4 regions of the Cobetia sp. MM1IDA2H-1 genome follow, and region 2 is predicted to be linked to each of the others. Evidence: predicted binding sites of a transcription regulator. Region 2 holds the regulator's gene; each other region holds the start of a gene.
What was found. Region 2 encodes LexA, which represses DNA repair genes until DNA is damaged. Its sites were predicted from a motif close to TACTGTNTANNTANACAGTA; they were not measured.
Positions count from the first base shown of each region.

Region 1: a site for LexA is predicted at 1,662-1,681, ahead of recA (recombinase RecA). Genes of this name have one in related genera too.
Region 3: a site for LexA is predicted at 2,094-2,113, ahead of BOH68_RS09900 (LexA family protein). Genes of this name have one in related genera too.
Region 4: a site for LexA is predicted at 1,490-1,509, ahead of BOH68_RS11675 (YqiA/YcfP family alpha/beta fold hydrolase). Genes of this name have one in related genera too.

Region 1 is NZ_CM133225.1:3,688,281-3,693,449, reverse strand. It holds gene mutS (DNA mismatch repair protein MutS) at 1-873, opposite strand, end outside; gene BOH68_RS15495 (CinA family protein) at 1,042-1,563, shown strand; gene recA (recombinase RecA) at 1,795-2,856, shown strand; gene BOH68_RS15485 (regulatory protein RecX) at 3,004-3,642, shown strand; gene alaS (alanine--tRNA ligase) at 3,891-5,169, shown strand, end outside.
Region 2 is NZ_CM133225.1:971,368-976,536, forward strand. It holds gene topA (type I DNA topoisomerase) at 1-628, shown strand, start outside; gene BOH68_RS04175 (DUF6586 family protein) at 628-1,107, shown strand; gene BOH68_RS04180 (hypothetical protein) at 1,361-1,600, shown strand; gene lexA (transcriptional repressor LexA) at 1,731-2,360, opposite strand; gene BOH68_RS04190 (TetR/AcrR family transcriptional regulator) at 2,912-3,589, shown strand; gene BOH68_RS04195 (L,D-transpeptidase) at 3,589-4,131, shown strand; gene nagZ (beta-N-acetylhexosaminidase) at 4,334-5,169, shown strand, end outside.
Region 3 is NZ_CM133225.1:2,316,153-2,321,321, forward strand. It holds gene BOH68_RS09885 (DMT family transporter) at 1-132, shown strand, start outside; gene BOH68_RS09890 (2OG-Fe(II) oxygenase family protein) at 243-992, shown strand; gene BOH68_RS09895 (LysR family transcriptional regulator) at 1,014-1,928, opposite strand; gene BOH68_RS09900 (LexA family protein) at 2,132-2,593, shown strand; gene BOH68_RS09905 (Y-family DNA polymerase) at 2,602-3,933, shown strand; gene BOH68_RS09910 (LysR substrate-binding domain-containing protein) at 3,890-4,780, opposite strand; gene BOH68_RS09915 (trimeric intracellular cation channel family protein) at 4,941-5,169, opposite strand, start outside.
Region 4 is NZ_CM133225.1:2,761,085-2,766,253, reverse strand. It holds gene pgi (glucose-6-phosphate isomerase) at 1-1,465, shown strand, start outside; gene BOH68_RS11675 (YqiA/YcfP family alpha/beta fold hydrolase) at 1,605-2,351, shown strand; gene parE (DNA topoisomerase IV subunit B) at 2,506-4,386, shown strand; gene parC (DNA topoisomerase IV subunit A) at 4,548-5,169, shown strand, end outside.

The DNA.
Region 1 (5,169 bases), 1.5 Mb from region 2:
GGCCAGCGTGTTGTCGCTGCTGCCGCCCAGGTTGGTGTCGATCTCGAGGTTGCGACGGCTGGCGGCATCGATCACGACCGAATCGTCGCGACTCTCGACGGCCAGCGCCGTCACGTGGGGCAGACCGGTGCGCTGCGTGTCACGTGCGTAGTCGAGCAGGGCACCAGCAGCGGTGACCGCGCAGGTCAGATGACTGCAACCGAAACCATTAAGGTCCTGAACGCCGAACTGATCGCACAGCAGGCGCAACGCGGTCTCATGGTCGAAATGCCAGTCGCTCTGACGGGTCAGGCCCGGGCGTGAGGCAAGACTGCTTGGCAGTTCACGACTCTCGCCGACCATCAGCTCGGCGGGTGACAGACGCTGGATCTCGGCCAGCAGTTCTTCATCGCCATTGACTTCCAGTACGCTGAAGCGTCCTGAGGAAAGCTCCAGTGCCGCCAGGCCCCAGGTCTCACCGTCTCGATGCAGCGCCACCAGCAGATTGTCACGGCTGGCATCCAGAAGCGCCTCGTCATGCAGGGTGCCCGGTGTGACGATGCGCACCACCTTGCGCTCGACGGGGCCCTTGGTGGTCGCGGGATCGCCGATCTGCTCGCAGATGGCCACGGATTCGCCCATTTTCACCAGGCGTGCCAGGTAACCCTCGGCGCTGTGATAAGGCACCCCTGCCATGGGAATGGGGGAGCCGCCGGAGCTGCCACGTGCCGTCAGGGTGATGTCGAGCAGTTGCGCGGCTCGCTTGGCGTCCTCATGGAACAGCTCATAGAAGTCGCCCATGCGATAGAACAGCAGCACACCGGGGTGCTCGCGTTTGATCTTCATGTACTGCGCCATCATCGGCGTCATCTGGGGCGCGCTGTTCTTGGCCATGGCCATGGACTTCCTTGACTGCACTGCAATGGGAAAAAGACGCACATGCGAGAACACGGCATGCGGGATGCGCGATATTCTACGGACTGGCGCGGCCGGCTCCAATGCCTGTGATGCCTCCTGCTCGCTTCCCTTTTCCTCAGACCACTTCTAGAAAGGAGTTCGTTCATGGCCCGATTGACGGATACGACGTCCGAGGCACCGGATGCGAATGCACTGGCCGAGCAGCTGCAGGCGCTGGCATTGGCGCGCGGAGTCCAGATCACTGCTGCAGAGTCATGCACCGGGGGCGGCGTGAGTGCCGCGATCACGGCGATTTCCGGTAGCTCCGGCTATTTCGAGGCGGGCTATGTGACGTACTCGAATGCGGCCAAGCGGCGTCTGCTTGGCGTCAGCGAAGCATCGCTCGCGGACTTCGGGGCAGTCTCCGAGGCCGTCGTGCGCGAGATGGTCAAGGGAGCGTGTCGTGACAGCGGTGCCGAATTGGGGGTGGCAATCAGTGGTGTGGCGGGTCCGGGAGGCGGCAGTGAAGAAAAGCCCGTGGGGACGGTGTGGCTGGCATGGGGCAGTGAGGCGCGACAGCAGGCGCGGTGTTTCCACTTTCCGGGAGACCGGCAGGCCGTGCGCGACGCCGCCGTGAGGGTGGCATTGCAAGGCTTGATCGAATACGTGGAAGCCTGGCAGGGCTGAACTGGTGAGGCTCGAGACGCATGCAACCCTCTGCGTTGAGACTGCTGCCTGAAAAAGCGCATCACCGGACTGGCAGAACGATGAAACATGCGGCATCATACTGTCCATGTATACAGGGTTTTGCCATGACAGCCCAGCCGCTAGGCTGACAGTCTCTGCATCACCCGAAGCTTGAGAATTTCCTATTTCAGGTGGTTGCCCATGCGGCGCCGCCGTTCGACAGGAGGCCACATGGCACAGGACGACAATCGTACCAAGGCGCTGAACGCGGCGCTGTCCCAGATCGAGCGCCAGTTCGGCAAGGGCGCCGTCATGCGCATGGGCGATGCCCCGCGTGTGGCCATCCCGTCGGTATCCACCGGGTCTCTGGGCCTGGATATCGCGCTCGGCATCGGTGGCCTGCCTTTCGGTCGAGTGGTCGAGATCTACGGTCCGGAATCCTCGGGCAAGACGACACTGACGCTCTCGGTCATCGCCCAGGCCCAGAAGCAGGGCAAGGTGTGTGCCTTCATCGATGCCGAGCACGCGCTGGATCCGTCCTACGCCGAGAAGCTGGGCGTCAATCTGGACGAGATGCTGGTCTCCCAGCCGGATACCGGTGAGCAGGCACTCGAGATCGTCGACATGCTGGTGCGCTCCGGTGGTGTCGACGTCATCATCGTCGATTCCGTGGCAGCCCTGACGCCGCGTGCCGAGATCGAGGGTGAGATGGGTGACTCCCACGTCGGCCTGCAGGCGCGTCTGATGTCCCAGGCGCTGCGCAAGGTGACGGGTCACATCAAGAATGCCAACTGCATGGTGGTGTTCATCAACCAGATCCGCATGAAGATCGGGGTGATGTTCGGTAGCCCGGAAACCACCACCGGTGGTAACGCGCTGAAGTTCTACTCGAGTGTCCGTCTCGACATCCGTCGTACCGGCTCCGTGAAGTCCGGCGATGAAGTCACCGGTAACGAGACTCGCGTCAAGGTCGTGAAGAACAAGGTCGCGCCGCCGTTCCGCCAGGCCGAGTTCCAGATTCTCTACGGCAAGGGCATCTACCACGCCGGTGAGGTCATTGATCTGGGCGTGCAGTGTGGTCTGGTCGGCAAGGCAGGTGCCTGGTACAGCTACCAGGGCAGCAAGATCGGTCAGGGCAAGGCCAACTCCGCCCAGTATCTGGAGGATAACCCCGCGATCATGGAAGAGATCGAGAGCCAGATTCGCGCCCAGCTGCTGGCTTCTCCGGAAACCAAGGAAGAGGCCAAGGAAGAAGTGGTCGCCGAAAATGAAGATGATCTGGATCTCGATTGAGACCTGCTCGAGAACGTGTTCATTGAGCGCTGATTTCAGCGCCTTTCAGTGATCTGCAGCGCCCGCCCCGTTTTCGGTGGCGGGCGCTGTGCGTTTTGCACCGGGGATTTCGCCATCTTGGGTGCCTCTCCAGAAAGGAGCGCCAACATGCACGATCAGGAAAGAGAGACCGTCGGGCCGGACTATCAGCCCCTCGATGTCGGCGCGATGACGCCGCAACGGCGTGCCCGCAATGACGCCATCGCACGTCTGGCACGCCGCGAGCACAGCCGTCGCGAGCTGCACGACTATCTCAAGGAGCGCGACTACCTGCAGACCGTCAGCGATGATGCGCTGGCGGAGCAGTCCGCGAGTGGCGAGGAGGGCGCCGAGACGCGCTTGAGTCGTGATGAGGTCGAGCTGCTGATCGAGGAAGTGCTGGAGCGTCTGGTCGAGGAAGGCCTGCAATCCGATGAGCGCTTCGCCGCCAGCTTCCTGCGGACACGGGTGCTGAGGGGGCAGGGCCCCAGGCGTATCCAGCAGGAGTTGCGCCAGCGTGGCATCGACAACGAGACGTCAGGTGCCGTGATGCGTGCTGCCTGTGATCCGGTGCCTGATGCCTTCGGACATGTTGATGCGGTGGACTTCTTCGAGCTGGCGCGCGAGACGTTGGCAAGGCGCTTTTCCTCAGCGGGCGAGGGTCACAAGGAGCGTGCGCGCCGAGAGCGCTTCCTGCTCCAGCGCGGCTTCGACTACGAGCAGTTGCGCTACGCCATGGAGTCCGCCTGGACGGAAGACGAGGCGTGAGGCCAGCCATTGCCCGGGTAATGGCTCGGAACGCGCAAACCGGTCACTCAAGCCATTTCCCCCCCTTTAGCTTGCGCGAACAGGCGTTATACTAGGTCGTCTTGCGACGGCACGGGGCAGGCGCCTTCTTTCATGCTTTTCATTGCACCTCCATGCATTCCCACATGGATGAATATGCAGAAACCATGCGGAAGTCATGCAGAAGAAGACCCCCGGAGCGTCTTTACGCACATCGCTACGGAACCTCTATGAAAAGCGCAGAAATCAGAAACGCCTTCCTGACCTATTTCGAGAAGCAGGGGCATACCATCGTTCCCACCAGTTCTCTGGTGCCGAACAACGACCCGACCCTGCTGTTCACCAACGCCGGCATGGTGCCCTTCAAGGATGTCTTCCTGGGCCGTGATCCGCGTGGCTACAGCCGTGCCACCTCCGCACAGCGCTGCGTGCGCGCCGGCGGCAAGCACAATGACCTGGACAACGTCGGTTACACCGCACGTCACCACACTTTCTTCGAGATGCTGGGCAACTTCAGCTTCGGTGACTACTTCAAGCGCGAAGCCATCCAGTTCGCCTGGAAGTTCCTGACCGAAGAGCTGGGCCTGCCGAAGGAGAAGCTGTGGGTCACCGTGCACGTCAGCGATGACGAAGCCCGTGACATCTGGTTCAACGAGGTCGGCATCGATCAGAACCGCTTCTCGCGTCTCGACGAGGACAATTTCTGGCAGATGGGCGACACCGGCCCCTGTGGCCCGTCTTCCGAGATCTTCTATGATCACGGTGAAGACGTCGCCGGTGGCCCGCCGGGCAGCCCGGACGAAGATGGCGATCGCTACATCGAGATCTGGAACCTGGTCTTCATGCAGTTCGATCGTGATGCCGAAGGCACGCTGAACCCGCTGCCCAAGCCGTCCATCGATACCGGCATGGGGCTGGAGCGCGTCGCGGCCGTGATGCAGGGCGTGCACTCCAACTACGAGATCGACCTGTTCCAGAATCTGCTGGCGGCGGCGGCCGAGATCATCGGTCATGACAACATCACCACTCCCTCGCTGCGCGTGGTGGCGGATCACATCCGTTCGTGTGCCTTCCTGATCGCCGATGGCGTGCTGCCGTCCAACGAAGGGCGTGGCTACGTGCTGCGTCGCATCATCCGCCGTGCCGTGCGTCACGGTCACAAGCTGGGCGCGCGCGGCAGCTTCTTCTACAAGCTGGTCGCGGCGCTGGATGCCGAGATGGGCGATGCCTATCCGGAACTGCGCTCTGCGCGTGAGCAGATCGAGCGTGTGCTGCTCAAGGAAGAGGAGCAGTTCGCGCGTACGCTGGAGCACGGCATGAAGCTGCTCGAGGAGGCCATCGCCGAGCTGGATGGCAATACCCTCGACGGCGAAACCATCTTCAAGCTCTACGATACCTACGGCTTCCCCTACGACCTGACCGCCGACATCTGCCGCGAGCGCGAACTGATCCTCGATGAGGCCGGTTTCGAGGCCGCGCTGGAAGCTCAGCGTGAGCGTGCACGTGCTG
Region 2 (5,169 bases):
GATCTGCGCCACGGCCATGGACAGCTATCTGATCGACGAGCAGCGCAAGCTGCACGTCTGCGGCAACAGCCCGGACTGCGTGGGACATGAAGTCGAGCAGGGTCAGTTCCGCATCAAGGGCTACGATGGGCCGGTCATCGAGTGCGACAAGTGCGGTGCCGACATGCAGCTCAAGACCGGGCGTTTCGGCAAGTACTTCGGCTGCACCAACGAGGATTGCAAGAACACCCGCAAGCTGCTCAAGTCCGGGGAGGTCGCGCCGCCGAAGATGGACCCGATCCCCATGCCGGAACTTGCCTGCGTGAAGGTCGAGGATCACTACGTGCTGCGTGATGGCGCCAGTGGCCTGTTCCTTGCCGCCAGTCAGTTCCCCAAGAATCGCGAGACGCGTCCGCCGCTGGTCAGCGAGCTCAAGGCGCATGCCGACGAGCTGCCGGAGAAGTATCACTTCATCCTCAAGGCGCCGGAGAAAGACCCCGATGGCCGCCCGACGCAGATTCGTTTCTCGCGCAAGGCCAAGGAGCAGTTCGTGATGACGGACGAAGATGGCAAGGCGACGGGGTGGAAGGCGACCTTCGACAACGGCCGTTGGGTCGTCGAGGACAAGCGCAAGGGAGCCAAGAGCTGATGAGCCAGCGTGGCCGCACCAATCAACTGCTGTATCAGGCCGAGTTGCTGCTGGAGCAGGCGGCCGTCGCGACGCGTGATGAGCATGCCGTCGCACGGCGCATGGCCGGTGAGGAAGGGGCGCTGGCGTTGATGGAGCTGGCATTGGCCTCGTTGATCGAGGAGTGCGCCGCGTCGGCACGCTGGCCTGAGGGCAGCTGGCGCGAGCGGCTGGCCACACCGCCGACTCCCGTGGCGGAAATCGAGCAGTTGCGAAGCCTGCAGGCGCAGCCGGACAGTTGGTTGAGCCAGCTGGTGGCCGATATCACGCGTCTGCATGAAGAGGGCGGTGCTGCCCGGCGTGAGGAAGGCCAGGCGCGTGGCGATGGTCTCATCATCGCCGCGGCGGCCAATGCGCCTCTGGCAGAGCGTCTCGCCACGGCAGTCAGCGCCATGAAGGCGTTGCTGTCACACCTTCGCGAGTCGAATGTGGAGTGGTAGCGTCGCGCCTTGCCTGACCCGAAGGCGCTGGCATGTCACGCACCTGTCATTCAGGTGACGCCCTGGCATGACGGGTGCTAGACTGGCGGCATTGTGGCAAGCCCTGCATTCTCCGGTACGACCATGGCTCTGGCTGTGGTCGTACTTTTTTCTGCATTGTCGCCAGTGACTGCAAGTCGCAGGGCCTGCCCGCCGTCAAGCTGACGATCACAACGACGCCGGTATCCTCAGGATGCCGTGCAGGAGGAATGACGTGTCCGATCCCGCCGTACTTGAAATCGTGCAAATGGAAGATGGGGAAGTGATCCTGCGTGCCGCCGAGAGTGAAGGTGAGCCACTTCTCAGTATCCGCATCTCCGATGAAGCTGCCGATCTGCTGCGTGACAATCGCTTCGAGGTCGCGCGTGAGATGATCGACCACGCCATCACCCGCACCCGCCTGTGGGATGGCGAGGATGATGAAGACGAGCAGTCGGAAGGCATGGTGCACTGAGCACTTCCCGCATGTCTGCCATCCACAAAAAAACCCGCCAATCGGCGGGTTTTTTTGTGGATGCCCTGATGGCGACAATCGTCATCTGCGCGTCAGCGCTGTGAGGACAGACTGCCTGCGAGCCTTAAGATCAGTGCAGGCCGCCATCGCGGATCACGCCCACGCCGAGGCCCTCGATTTCCAGGCTGTCCGTGCGCAGATCCACCTTGATGGGCGCGAAGTCCTCGTTCTCGGCTTCCAGCCATACGTAATGGCCATCGCGACGGAAGCGCTTCACCGTCACTTCATCCCCCAGACGCGCCACCACGATCTGTCCGTCACGCACGCTGCTCGTGCGGTGCACGGCCAGCAGGTCACCTTCCAGAATGCCGACATCCTTCATCGAGACCCCGCGCACGCGCAGCAGATAGTCGGCGGCAGGCGAGAAGTAGTCACTGGGCAGTGGGCAATGGCGATCGATATGCTGGCTGGCCAGGATAGGGCTGCCAGCGGCCACTTCCCCGATGACCGGCAGGCCCTGCTCGCTATCCTCTTCCGCCTCGGCCAGAGACGGCACGCGGATGCCCCGCGAGGTGCCCGGCACCATCTCGATGGCTCCCTTGCGCTTCAGGGCACGCAGATGCTCTTCCGCGGCATTCGGTGAGCGAAAGCCCAGTGCCTGGGCGATTTCGGCACGCGTTGGCGGATAGCCTGAGGACTTGATGGTCTTGATGATGAAGTCGAAGACATCCTGCTGGCGCGGAGTAAGCGGCTGAGTCATGGGCATTGCCTTTGGCCTGGGCGGCATCTGAGCTGACGGCACGGGGTGTGCATCCATACAACTGTCATTGTATCCAGTCATGGCGGTCATGCAAGGCATCGTGGGTGCTTTGGCAGCAACGTTGCCGGCATCTTCGTCGACATCGACATGCTGACGCGAGACAGCGGGTGTCCGGGACGCCCCATGACCATCCCGTCCCCGAATGTCCCGCGTGAATGCGCGTCCTGCCGGTCTTGGCTGTCGAGTGTTTGAAACAACCAGCAATTGCCAGTCATGGCATGGACAGCTAGAATTATCTTGTTTCAAACGAATGTTCGTCGGGCGCATCCCGCTACCGGTACACAGGCCCTGTGTGTCCTGTGCTCGGGACACGGCTCGTGGCAGCCTCCGCCTCGGAGTCGCTGCCTGACACGCGGTGCGTGAAGACCGACATGTCGTTTGATTGACCTGCATGAGAAGAGTCGCCCCCCGGGCCACGGCCTTGCCGTTGTCCGGGGGGACAAGAACTCCCGTGCCCCCTCGTGACTGATCACCTGACAAGGCATCCGCCCATGGCCCAGACCGATACCGTTACCCGTATCCTCGATACCGCCGAGGTCCTGTTCGCCGAGCGAGGCTTCGCCGAAACCTCGCTGCGCAATATCACCAGCAAGGCCAAGGTCAACCTGGCGGCGGTCAATTATCACTTCGGCTCAAAGAAGTCATTGATCCAGGCAGTGTTCGCCCGCTATCTCGACCCCTTCAGCGAGCGTTTCCATGCGGCACTCGACAGTGTCGAGCAGCAGCATGCCGGTCGTCAGGTGCCGCTGGAAACGCTGCTGGAAGTGATGGCGCGCACGGTGCTGGAGGTGCCGGCCGAGCGCAACAGCCTGCGTACCTTCATGCGCCTGCTCGGGCTTGCCTATACCCAGGGGCAGGGCCACATGCGTCGCTACATCCGCGAGCATTACGGCACGGTCTTCAGCCGCTTCGCCGAGCTCCTGAAGCTTGCGACGCCGGACCTGCCAGACAACGAGCGCTTCTGGCGTCTGCACTTCATGCTCGGCAGCGTGATCTTCACCTTCTCGGGACTGGACGCACTGCGCGATATCGAAGAGGCCGAATACGGCCATCACACCAGTGTGCGCGAGCTGATCCAGCACATGCGTCCGGTGGTGGTGGCGGCGATGGCGGCTCCGCTGCCGGCCTCGCTCGGAGATGGTGAAGCGGTCACCCAGGCGGCCAGCTGATGGCTTGCTGGGTGGCGGTGGATCTCACCCGCCAGCGTCTTGAGATACGCAATGACGCGCCCAGTGGCAGTCGTGATGCGCCGCCCCCCGCGGCTGACCCTGACACGCTGGTGCATGCCTGTGCGATCTCCAGCGGCCTCAACGGTATCGGCGAGCTCGATGGCAGCGGTTGCACGCCGACCGGCTGGCATGTGGTTCGCGCCGCGATCGGGGAGGGCAATCCGCGTGGTGCCGTCTATCGTGGGCGGCGCTTCACGGGAGAGGTGTTCACGCCTCGACTGGCCGCCGAGCACCCCGAACGCGACTGGATCCTGACGCGTATCCTGTGGCTCAGCGGTCGCGAGCCCGGTATCAACCGTGGCCGCAACGCGGCGGGACAGCGCGTCGACAGCCTGCGGCGCTACATCTACTTCCATGGCACGCCGACCAGCGAGCCGATGGGCACCCCGGCCTCCCATGGGTGCATTCGTCTGCGCGATGAGGATCTGCTGTGCCTTTACCGGCATGCGCCGGCCGGAACGCCAGTGCTGTTGCACGCCTGACGCTGCGTTGCCTGGCGGCTGGTGCTCGCGACTGTTCGAGTCGCGCTCAGTCGGCTAGAATTGCGCCTTTCCTCGCGCCGGCCGCCTGTCCTGAGGCTTGTCTTCCAGGCTGCCGAGCCCCGTAACGACATGAAACCCTGCCGTGCGTGCCATGCCTTGCAGCGCATGACACGGCCAGCAGGCCATGGACAGGAAGGATGTCATGACACAGCCATTGGGCTCCGTAATGCTCGACGTCGAGGGGCATACCCTCACGTCTGACGAACGTGAACTACTGGCACGCCCCGCCGTTGGCGGCGTCATCCTGTTTGCGCGCAACTGTGTTTCTCCCGAGCAGGTGCTGGCGCTGTGCGGTGAGATCCGCCGCGTCAATCCACATCTGTTGATCGCCATCGATCAGGAAGGCGGACGGGTGCAACGGCTGCGCGAAGGCGTGACCCGCCTGCCGCCGATGCGCGCCCTGGCACATTGCTGCCTGGGACGTGACTGTGACGGCTGCGGTGATGATGCCCAGTCGTCAGGGCTCGGGTTTGCCCGTGACGCCGGCTGGTTGCTGGGCATGGAGATGGCCGCCATTGGCTGCGACATCACCTTCGCGCCGGTATTGGATATCGATGTCGCGGGTTCCACCATCATCGGCGACCGCAGTTTCGGGACGACTCCCGAGGACGTGATTGCCGTCGGTACCGCCTTCATCGAGGGCCTGCGCGAAGCTGGCATGGCAGCGGTCGGCAAGCATTATCCCGGTCACGGTGGCATCGCGGCGGATACCCACCGCGAGCGCGTGATCGACCCCCGCTCCTTCCGCGAGCTGCGCGAGCATGATCTCAAGCCCTTCGCGGCGCTGGCGGATCGCCTGGGTGGCGTGATGCCGGCTCATGTCATCTACCCCGATTTCGATGCGCGCCCCGCCGGCTTCTCGCCAAGCTGGCTGGGACTGCTGCGTGAGGAGTTCGGTTTCAAGGGTGCCATCTTCTCCGATGACCTGGGCATGGCGGCTGCCGTGGCCGAGGGCGAGCCGGAAGTGCGCGCTCGTCT
Region 3 (5,169 bases), 1.3 Mb from region 2:
GGCATCGGCACCGTGGTCAGCGCCATCATCGGGGTGCTGTTCTGGCGGGAGCATTTCTCGTTTCGCCGCATGGCCTGCATCGGCCTCATCGTGCTGTCGATCGTCGGCCTCAACCTGACAGGCGGACATTGATCATTGCCATTCGTGCAATGACCAATTGCCGTCAGGTGCCTTTTTCTGTCGTCGGCAGTGCACTAGCCTCTCGGGCAACATTCGTGATCATGCCATTCAGGAGTCTTGCCATGAGCCTGTCCTTCTACGCCGTCAGTCACGAGCGCGGCTTCTCTCCCACGCCCCTGCCCATCTGGACGGACAATGGTGATGTGTCTGACCTCTTCGAGACCGAGGCGACACCAGAGGTGGTCCGTCAGGAGGTCGAGGGTGTCCCGGGCGCCTTCCAGCTGCTCAATGTGCTGACGCCTGCCGAGGCTGACAACTTCGTCGCCGCCCTGGAGGAAATGGGCTTCGAGGAGGATGCGCCCGTCTCCCTGCCGCGTTCGGTGCGCCACAACCACAACGTCAACTGGGTCGTCAGTGACGCCATCGATCAGGTCATCTGGGCGCGCTCGGCGCCGCTGGTGACCGAGCAGATCCAGGGCGAGGGCGCAAAAGGCATCAATGCGCGCTTTCGTGTCTATCGCTACGAGGCCGGTGACTTCTTCAAGCCGCATACCGATGGTGCCTGGCCGGGCAGTCGCGTCATCAATGGCGAGATCGTCCAGGACGCCTATCCGGGCCTGATGAGCCAGTACACCTTCCTCATCTTCCTGAGCGATGGCTATACCGGCGGGCGCACCGAGTTTCTGGTCAGCCGTCGCGACCCCGAAAGGCCTGCCCAGTCACGGGACGACATCCAGACAGTCGCGGTCGCAACGCCCAAGGGTGGCGTGCTGTGCTTCCCGCATGGCTCGCACCCGCAGCACTGCGTGCACGCAGGCGAGCCGATCCGCGATGGTGCCAAGTACATCATCCGCAGCGATATTCTCTACTGATGACCACCTGCCGAGAACCTGCTAGCGACCGGCCAGCCGCTCGCGGCGGGCGAGCAGGAAGTCGACCCAGGCACGCACGCGCGGGTTGTGCTGATTCTCGCGTGCGAAGACGACATGGATGCCAGTGTCGAAATCCGACGACGTGACTTGATGGTCCTCCAGCACCGCCACGAGGCGTCCCTGGTCCAGTTCTTCACGGATGGCCCAGAGCGGTTGCACCACGACACCAGCCCCCTCGAGGGCTGCCTGGGTCAGAATGTCGGCGTTGTTGGTGCGCAACGCGCGTGCTCGCGCCGAGATGCGGTGCTCCCGCTCACCCTGCACCAGCCGCCAGTGATGATTGGCGGTGGTATAGCTGAAGGTCAGCAGGCGGTGCCGCTCCAGGTCCTCAGGCTGACGAATGGGCGGCTGGGCACTGAGATAGGACGGCGCCGCGGCCAGCACGAAACGCTGGTCACTGATGTGCCGTGCGATCAGACTCGAGTCTTCCAGATGGCCGATGCGGATGGCGACATCGAACTGCTCCTCGATCAGATCCACGCGCTGATCACTGCTGACGATATCCAGCGCCACCTCGGGGTAGCACTGCATGAATTCACTCACCAGCGGTGCCAGATAGAGGCGCGAATATCGCCACGGCACCGAGATGCGCAGCGGCCCTGCGACTCGCTCACTCAGCGTCTCGAGCTCATCCGTCAATTGAGCCACCTCGCCCAGGATGGCACGGAAACGGATCACGGCTCGCTCCCCGGCAGGCGAAAGCCGCACATGGCGCGTGGTGCGCATCAGCAACGGCTCGCCCAGCTGTCGCTCCAGATGATTGACGTGACGCGTCGCCGTGGAGCTGGCGATCTCCAGCTCACGCGCAGCCGCATTGAAGCTCTGATGCTCCGCCACCTTGAGGAAGGTGCGCAGTCGTTGGGTCAGTTCGTTCATGGCTCTCCACAGTGAATCCGCCTTTCACGTAGACACCGGACCTTGCGCCCGATGGCATTCGCCGATGCCGAGCATAACACCCTCGCCATCCGGGCTTCGCAGCGGCCACTTTCACTTGAGGCGGCTTTGCATATTAGCGGTTGCCTAACGCTTGCCTGCCACGGATACTGCATATAAATACAGCCATGACAGGAGAGCTTTCCATGACCGCATCTGCCCCCCTTGCCACTCACGAGACGTTGGCTCGCCCTCATCCCGCTCCTGCGCCATGTAAGCTGCCATACCCCCACATCACGGGGCGTGCGGGAATTTCCGGCTTTCCGTCACCGGCCGAGGATTACGCTGGCCGGACATTGGATCTCAACGAGCGGCTGATCAAGCGTCCGGCAGCGACCTTCTTCATGACGGTGGCAGGTGACAGCATGGAAGGCTTCGGCATCTACGAGAATGACACCCTGGTCGTGGATCGCTCCATCGACGCCCGCCCCGGACATATCGTGGTGGCGCTGGTCGAGGGCGAGGTGGTGGTCAAGCGCTACGAACTGATCGGCCAGCGGCCGTATCTGTGCTCCGGCAATGCCCTGTATCCGCCGGTGGCTATCGTCGATCTCGAGTGTCAGGTCTGGGGGGTGGTGCGCTCCGTCATCCACGAATACTCGGTATGAGCGCGCCGATGATCGGGCTGGTCGACTGCAACAACTTCTACGCCAGCTGTGAGCGAGTCTTTGATCCGCGCCTGGAAGGCCGCCCCGTGGGGGTGATGTCCAACAATGACGGCTGCGTGATCGCACGCTCTCAGGAACTCAAGGCGCTGGGCATCGAAATGGGGACTCCGTCCTTCCAGCTGCAATCCCTGGTACGCGAGGGTCGCATCCACCTGCTCTCCTCGAACTATGAGCTGTATGGCGACATGTCGGCGCGCGTGCGCGACGTGCTGGAGGAATACAGCGCGGGAGTCGAACCCTACTCCATCGACGAGATGTTCGTGCGCTTCGATGGCTTTGACCGCAACGCGATGCTGGCGCTGAGTCGTACCCTGCACCGCAATGTGCGCAAGTTCACCGGCATCCCGGTATGTGTCGGCGTGGCCCCCACTCGTACCCTGGCCAAGCTGGCCAACCGTACCGCCAAGAAGCGGCCGGAATTCGGCGGCGTCTGCGTGCTGGAACCTGCCGAAGTCGGCACCCAGCGCCTGCTGGAAGACACACCGCTGGGCGATGTCTGGGGCGTGGGCCATCGCCTGGTCGAACGGCTGGCACTGCAAGGGCTGCATACCGCCTGGGACCTGCGCTGTGCGGACCCGCGCGCCATCGGTCAGCGCTATTCCGTCGTGCTGGAGCGCACCGTGCGCGAGTTGCAAGGCACGCCCTGCTTCGAGATGAACGACCCCGATGATGCCCGTCAGCGCATCATGACCTCACGCTCCTTCGGCCGCATGACCGATGACATGAATGAGCTCAAGGATGCCATTCGCCAGCACGCCCAGCGCGGCGCCGAGAAGCTGCGCCATCAGGGCAGCCAGACACGTGCCGTGCTGGTCTTCCTCAAGAGCAACCGCCACCGCCCGGATCTCCCGCAATACTCGCCCAGCACCATCATCGAACTCCCCGAACCGACCAGCGACAGCCGCGAGATACTCGCCGCCGCCCATCAGGCGCTCGAGCGTATCTATCTGCGCGGCTATCGCTTCATGAAGGCAGGCGTGATGCTGCTGGACCTCATCGACCAGCCCCGAGAGCAGCTCTCGTTGCTCGACAGCGAGGCCGATATCGCCAGACGAGAACGCAACCAGCAGCTGATGGCGACACTGGATGCGATGAATCAGAAGATGGGCCGTGGCACCGTGCGTCTGGGCGTCGCGCGCCCGGATGCCGCCTGGCAGCTGCGCTGCGCGCATCGCAGCTCACGCTATACCACCCGCTGGCAGGAGCTGAAGCGACTGGGGAGCCCCCCTCAGCTCCCTACAACGCCAGGCGCGACGCAAGAAACTCGACAAAGGCACTGATACGGGGCGAGAGCGTGCTGTTGCGGTAATACACCGCCTGGATCAGCTCACGCGGATTGGGCGACTGGACCTGCCCCGGCAGCACTTCCACCAGAGCGCCCGACGCCAGGTCATCGGCGAGCATGAAGCGGGAGATCAGCGCGATGCCGTGGCCGGCCAGGCATAGCTGGCGCATGACTTCACCGCTGGAGGTGGAAAGGTGCGGCGTCGTTTCCAGCTCCCGGGGCGCACCCTTGAGTGGCCAGCGATTCAGGCGACTGGGCGGCAGGAATCCCAGCAGGCGATGCGACGCCAGCGCCGCGACGCTCGTCGGCGTGCCATGCCTTGCCAGATAAGCGGGGCTGGCGACCAGGTGCAGGGTCGAGCGCCCCAGTACCTTGGCATGCAGGGTCGAATCCTCGAGCTCGCCGATGCGAATGGCGACATCGGTGCGCTGCTCCAGCAGATTGATGATGTCGTCACCCGCCGAAAGCTCCAGGGAAATGCCGGGATAGCGACGCTCGAACTCTCTTACCAGCGGCACCAGCTGATGCAGGACGAAAGGACTGGCGGCATCGACCCGCAGACGGCCGCTGGGTTGATCACGCTGCTGACGCAAGACGTCTTCGGCCTCGCTCAACTGCTGCAGCCCTTCCCTGATGCGCTCGACGAAAGCACGCCCCTCGTCCGTCAGGGCGACGCTGCGAGTGGTACGAGTCAACAGCGGTGTCTCAAGCTCGCTTTCCAGCCGCTGGATGGCCCGCGACACCTTGGCCACGGGCACATCCCGCTGCTTGGCGGCAGCACTGAACCCTCCGCTGTCGACCACCGCCAGCAACCATTCAAGGTCTTGTGAGCGACTGCGCATGATGAAACTTCTCCCAGAAGACGATGGTCCTTGTCAGACCTTGATGACCCCTTGTTCGGCCCGAATCCTTGCAGAAATCGCAATGATCGGCACCTGTCAGCCACTTCTTGCACTACAATCACGCACCGCTTCCAAGCGATCACGCCATGGCCTTCCGTGCTCAGCTCCTGCCTCGCCGACTCTCCCCGGGGCGCAGCATGCGCACCCGGGCCTTGGGAGTACGACGTGGCAGCATCGGCGGCTCGGGGGGCTGGTCGATCTTCATCGAGGCCTCGAGCTTGCTGAGCCCCACTGAGCCCCCCAGGGTGGTGGCGAATTCGGCGTCACCCTGCTCGCGCTGATTGTCTGAGGGCGTGCCCGACGTGCGGGGTTCACCACTCGCTGACAGG
Region 4 (5,169 bases), 1.8 Mb from region 2:
GGAAACCGGTGTCGAGCAGGGCATCAAGCGTCTGCTGGCCGGTGAGCACGTCAATCGCTCGGAAGATCGCCCGGCCCTGCACGCGGCCCTGCGTCTGCCACGCTCAGCAAGTCTCGAGGTGGATGGCGAGGATGTGGTACCTGCCATCCACGAGAGCCTCGAGCGGCTCGCCGAGATGGTCGAGACCTTCCATAGCGGGCAGTGGCGTGGTGCCACCGGAAAGCCGATCACCGATGTGGTCAATCTGGGGGTCGGTGGCTCGGACCTGGGGCCGCTGATGGTCTCGAGCGCGCTGAGCGATTGTCGTCCCAAGGGTGTCCATGAGGTCGGCGTACACTTCGCCTCGACCATGGATGGCTCACAGCTGGCGGACTACCTGCAGTCATTCAGTCCGGAAACCACCTTGTTCATCCTGTCGTCCAAGTCATTCTCCACCATCGACACGCTCTCCAATGCGCGCACCGCGCGTGACTGGCTGAAGTCGCGCCTTGACCCGCAAGGCCGTCTGGAAGGACTGATCAATCGCCAGCACTTCATCGGCGCATCCGCCAAGCCGGAGAAGATGAGCGAGTGGGGGATCGCGCCGGAACATCAGCTGCTGTTCTGGGACTGGGTCGGCGGGCGCTACTCGCTGTGGGGCACCATCGGACTGCCCATCGCGCTCAATGTCGGCATGGACAACTTCCGTCGCCTGCTGGCGGGGGCGCATGAGTTGGATGAGCATTTCCGCACCGCACCGCTGGAAGACAATCTGCCGGTATTGCTGGCGCTGGCGGGTATCTGGAACAACAACTTCCTCGATATTCGCGCCCACTCCATCCTGCCCTACGACGGCCGCCTGGAATACTTCGCCAGCTACCTCGAGCAGCTGGAAATGGAATCCAACGGCAAGTCGGTCACCAACGATGGCGAGATGGTCGATTACTCCACCTGCCCGGTGCTGTGGGGCCAGCTGGGCCCGAACGCCCAGCATGCCTTCTATCAGCTGCTGCATCAGGGTACCCAGGCAGTGGAATGTGACTTCATCGCGCCGATGCGTCGCTATGACCATGTCGAGGACGCCGAGACCCGTGCCCACCTCAAGGCGCAGCACCGTCTGACACTGGCCAACTGCTTTGCCCAGTCGCGCGTGCTGATGCTGGGCGATGACGCGATACCGGGTGACGAGGCCCAGCCGAATCACAAGCGTTATCGTGGCAATCAGCCCTCGACCACCTTGCTGCTGGAAGCGCTGACGCCGGAAACCCTGGGGGCCCTGATCGCGCTCTACGAGCAGAAGGTCTTCGTCCAGGCCACCATCTGGGACATCAATCCGTTCGATCAGTGGGGCGTGGAGCTGGGCAAGCAGATCGCCACCGCGACGGAAGCGACCATGACCACGGGAGAAGGCTTCGAGCAGCTGGACGCTTCCAGTCGTGCCTTGATCGAGTCCGTGTGGGCCGCCCAGGGGCAGGACCCGCGCTGACGGGGGATCACGCAGGCGATCATCCTCTGTTGATTTATACAGTATTCTCGCTATCCTATATGGGAATCAATCGTTTACACTAGACACCTTGCCGCGAACCGAGCGTGAGCCGTTCGGTTCGCGCGTGTCGGGAGCGCTGATGAGCCGTCCCCATTACCCTGCGCAGGCAGGCGTTGTCGTTCCTCCGGTCAGGGGCGTGTTGTACCTGCATGGTTTCAACTCGGCCAGTTGCTCGCCCAAGGCGCAGTTGATGAAGCGTGCGGCCGCCGAATTCGGTCTGCCCTGCGTCGCGCCTGACATCCCACCTCAACCCGCTGCCGGGCAGGCGGTGGTGGAGGAGGCCTACCAGGCGCTCTGCGCGCAGTTGGATCTCGACCCGGCTGACCCTGCCTGTGACGACGCCATCGTGGTGATCGGCAGCTCCATGGGTGGCTTTCTGAGCACCTGGCTTGCCGCGCGTGAGGCTGCGCGACTCGATGGACCCCAGGGCCGCGAGCAGAGCGTATGGCGTCAGGGGCCGCGCACGGTATTGATCAATCCAGCCGTGCGCCCGGTCAGGCTTGTCACGGCATGGCTGGGGTCGACCCACGCCAACCCCTATACCGGCGAGTCCTTCACCGTCACCGAAGCATTCGGTCCGGCGCTGGCCGCACTGGAAGCGATCCCCGTCACGCCGCAGCGCACCCTCGTGCTGCTTGCCACGGCGGACGAGACATTGGACGTCAACGATGCCGCAAGCCTCTATCAGGATTGCCGGCTGATCCTCACGCCGGGAGGGGATCATGGATTTGCCAGACTGGCGGAGTACCTGCCTGCCATCATGGCGCATGCCGGCCATCGTCTGGCCCCGTCGCTTGCGACATCCTTCCACGTCGCACCCTGCTAACGTGTCGAGGACGGTTGGGCGTGCGGGCCGGACAGGAAGATGAATCCGTCATCGGATCGTTCGGCCAGCGGCGACTCTCTTCAGAAAATCAGGCAGAGGCATCGCCATCCGTGATGCGTCTGCCGGACGTCAACACCAAGGACACAAGGCTGCGATGAGTCAGTACAGCGCCAGTTCCATCGAGGTTCTCTCCGGCCTCGAACCGGTCCGCAAGCGGCCCGGCATGTATACCGATACCACTCGGCCCAACCACCTGGTCCAGGAAGTCATCGACAACTCCGTCGATGAGGCGCTGGCGGGTCACGCGAAGGAAGTACGCGTGAAGCTGCTGGAAGACGGCGGTATCGAGGTGGCGGATGATGGTCGTGGCATGCCCACTGACATCCACCCCGAGCATGGTGTGACCGGGATCGAGCTGATCCTCACCAAGCTGCACGCGGGGGGCAAGTTCTCCCAGGACAGCTATCGCTTCTCGGGCGGCCTGCACGGCGTGGGGGTCTCGGTGGTCAACGCCCTGTCGACACGCCTTGAGGTGGAAGTCTGCCGTGAGGGTCTGCGTCAGCGCATTGCCTTCGAGAATGGCGAGAAGGTCGAGGAGCTGAGTCAGATCGGTACCGTCGGCAAGCGCAATACCGGCACTCTGGTACGTTTCTGGCCGGACGAGAGCTACTTCGACAGTCCGCGTCTGGCGATGGCACGCCTGCGTCACCTGCTGCGCGCCAAGGCGGTATTGTGCCCGGGGCTCAAGGTCGTGCTGACCGAGACGGATGGCAGCGAGACGGCCTGGCACTACGAGGATGGCCTGCGCGACTATCTGCTCGGTGCCACCGATGGTTTCGAGCGACTGCCGGAATCGCCGTTCGTCGGTCATTTCGAGGATGAGGAGCATGGCGTCGACTGGGCCATCCAGTGGCTGCCGGAAGGCGGCGAGCTGGTGCAGGAGCCCTACGTCAATCTGATCCCCACGCCGCTGGGCGGCACCCACGTCAATGGCCTGCGTTCCGGCCTGCTCGAGGCGCTCAAGGAATTCTGTGACTACCGCAGTCTGCTGCCGCGTGGCGTCAAGCTGAGTGCGGATGACCTGTGGGAGCGCGCCGCCTTCGTGCTGTCGGTGAAGATGCTCGATCCACAGTTCGCCGGTCAGACCAAGGAGCGCCTGTCCTCGCGCAGTGTCGCGGCCTTCGTCTCCGGCGTGGTCAAGGACGCCTTCTCGCTGTGGCTCAATCATCATGTCGACCAGGCCGAAGCGCTGGCGGAACTGGTGATCTCGGCGGCCCAGCGCCGTCTGAAAAGCGCCAAGAAGGTCGCGCGCAAGAAGGTCACTTCCGGGCCTGCGCTACCGGGCAAGCTCTCGGACTGCTCTAGCTCCGACCCCGCCGACAGTGAGCTGTTTCTGGTCGAGGGGGACTCGGCTGGCGGCAGTGCCAAGCAGGGTCGCAACCGCGAGACACAGGCGATCCTGCCGCTGCGCGGCAAGATCCTCAATACCTGGGAAGTCGAGTCGCATGACATCTACTCCTCCCAGGAAGTCCACGACATCGCGGTCGCCATCGGGCTGGACCCGGGCTCGGATGACCTCACCAAGCTGCGCTACCACAAGGTCTGCATCCTGGCGGATGCCGACTCCGATGGCCTGCACATCGCCACGCTGCTGTGCGCGCTGTTCGTGCGGCACTTCCCGGCGCTGGTGGATGCCGGGCGCGTCTTCGTCGCCATGCCGCCGCTGTATCGCATCGACCTGGGCAAGGAAGTCCATTACGCCCTGGACGAGAGCGAGAAGGCGCACATCCTCAAGCAGCTCGAGAGCAAGCGTGGCACGCCCAACGTGCAGCGCTTCAAGGGGCTGGGTGAGATGAACCCGCTGCAGCTGCGCGAGACCACCATGGCACCGGACACTCGCCGCCTGGTGCAGCTGACGCGCAGTGCGGATGACGGCACCCACGAGATGCTCGACATGCTGCTGGCCAAGAAGCGCGCCAGTGATCGCAAGAGCTGGCTCGAGGACTACGGCAACATGGCTGACATCGAGGTCTGATCATCGGTTGAGCTTTCACAGCCATTTGAACTTCGAAAGCCAACTGGGCTTCGATAGCAGTTGAACTTCGAAAGCCAGACAAGCTGCGCGACAGCATTCTTTCGGGAGCGCCACAGTCAGGCGCTCCCCGGTTTTACGCTCGTAATCAAGGTCAAGTGCCCATGAGCATGGATATCCAGGTCGCGGAGGGTGACGTCGAACGTCTGGCCCTGCGTGACTACACCGAAAAGGCGTACCTCGACTACTCGATGTACGTGATTCTCGACCGCGCCCTGCCGCATGTCGGTGATGGCATGAAGCCGGTACAGCGCCGCATCGTCTACGCCATGCGCGAGCTGTCCCTGACGGCCAACGCCAAGTACAAGAAGTCGGCGCGTACCGTCGGCGATGTGCTGGGCAAGTTCCACCCGCATGGTGACAGCGCCTGTTACGAGGCCATGGTGCTGATGGCGCAGCCGTTCAGCTATCGCTATCCGCTGGTGGATGGACAGGGCAACTGGGGTAGCCAGGATGACCCTAAGTCCTTCGCGGCCATGCGTTACACCGAATCGCGTCTGTCGAAATATTCCGAGGTGCTGCTGTCCGAGCTCTCCCAGGGCACCGTCGACTGGGTGCCCAACTTCGATGGCACCATGAACGAGCCCAAGGTACTGCCGGCGCGTCTGCCCAATGTGCTGCTCAACGGCACCACCGGCATCGCGGTGGGCATGGCGACCGACATTCCGCCGCACAACGTGCATGAAGTCGTGGCCGCCACACGCCACCTGCTGCGCAACCCGGACT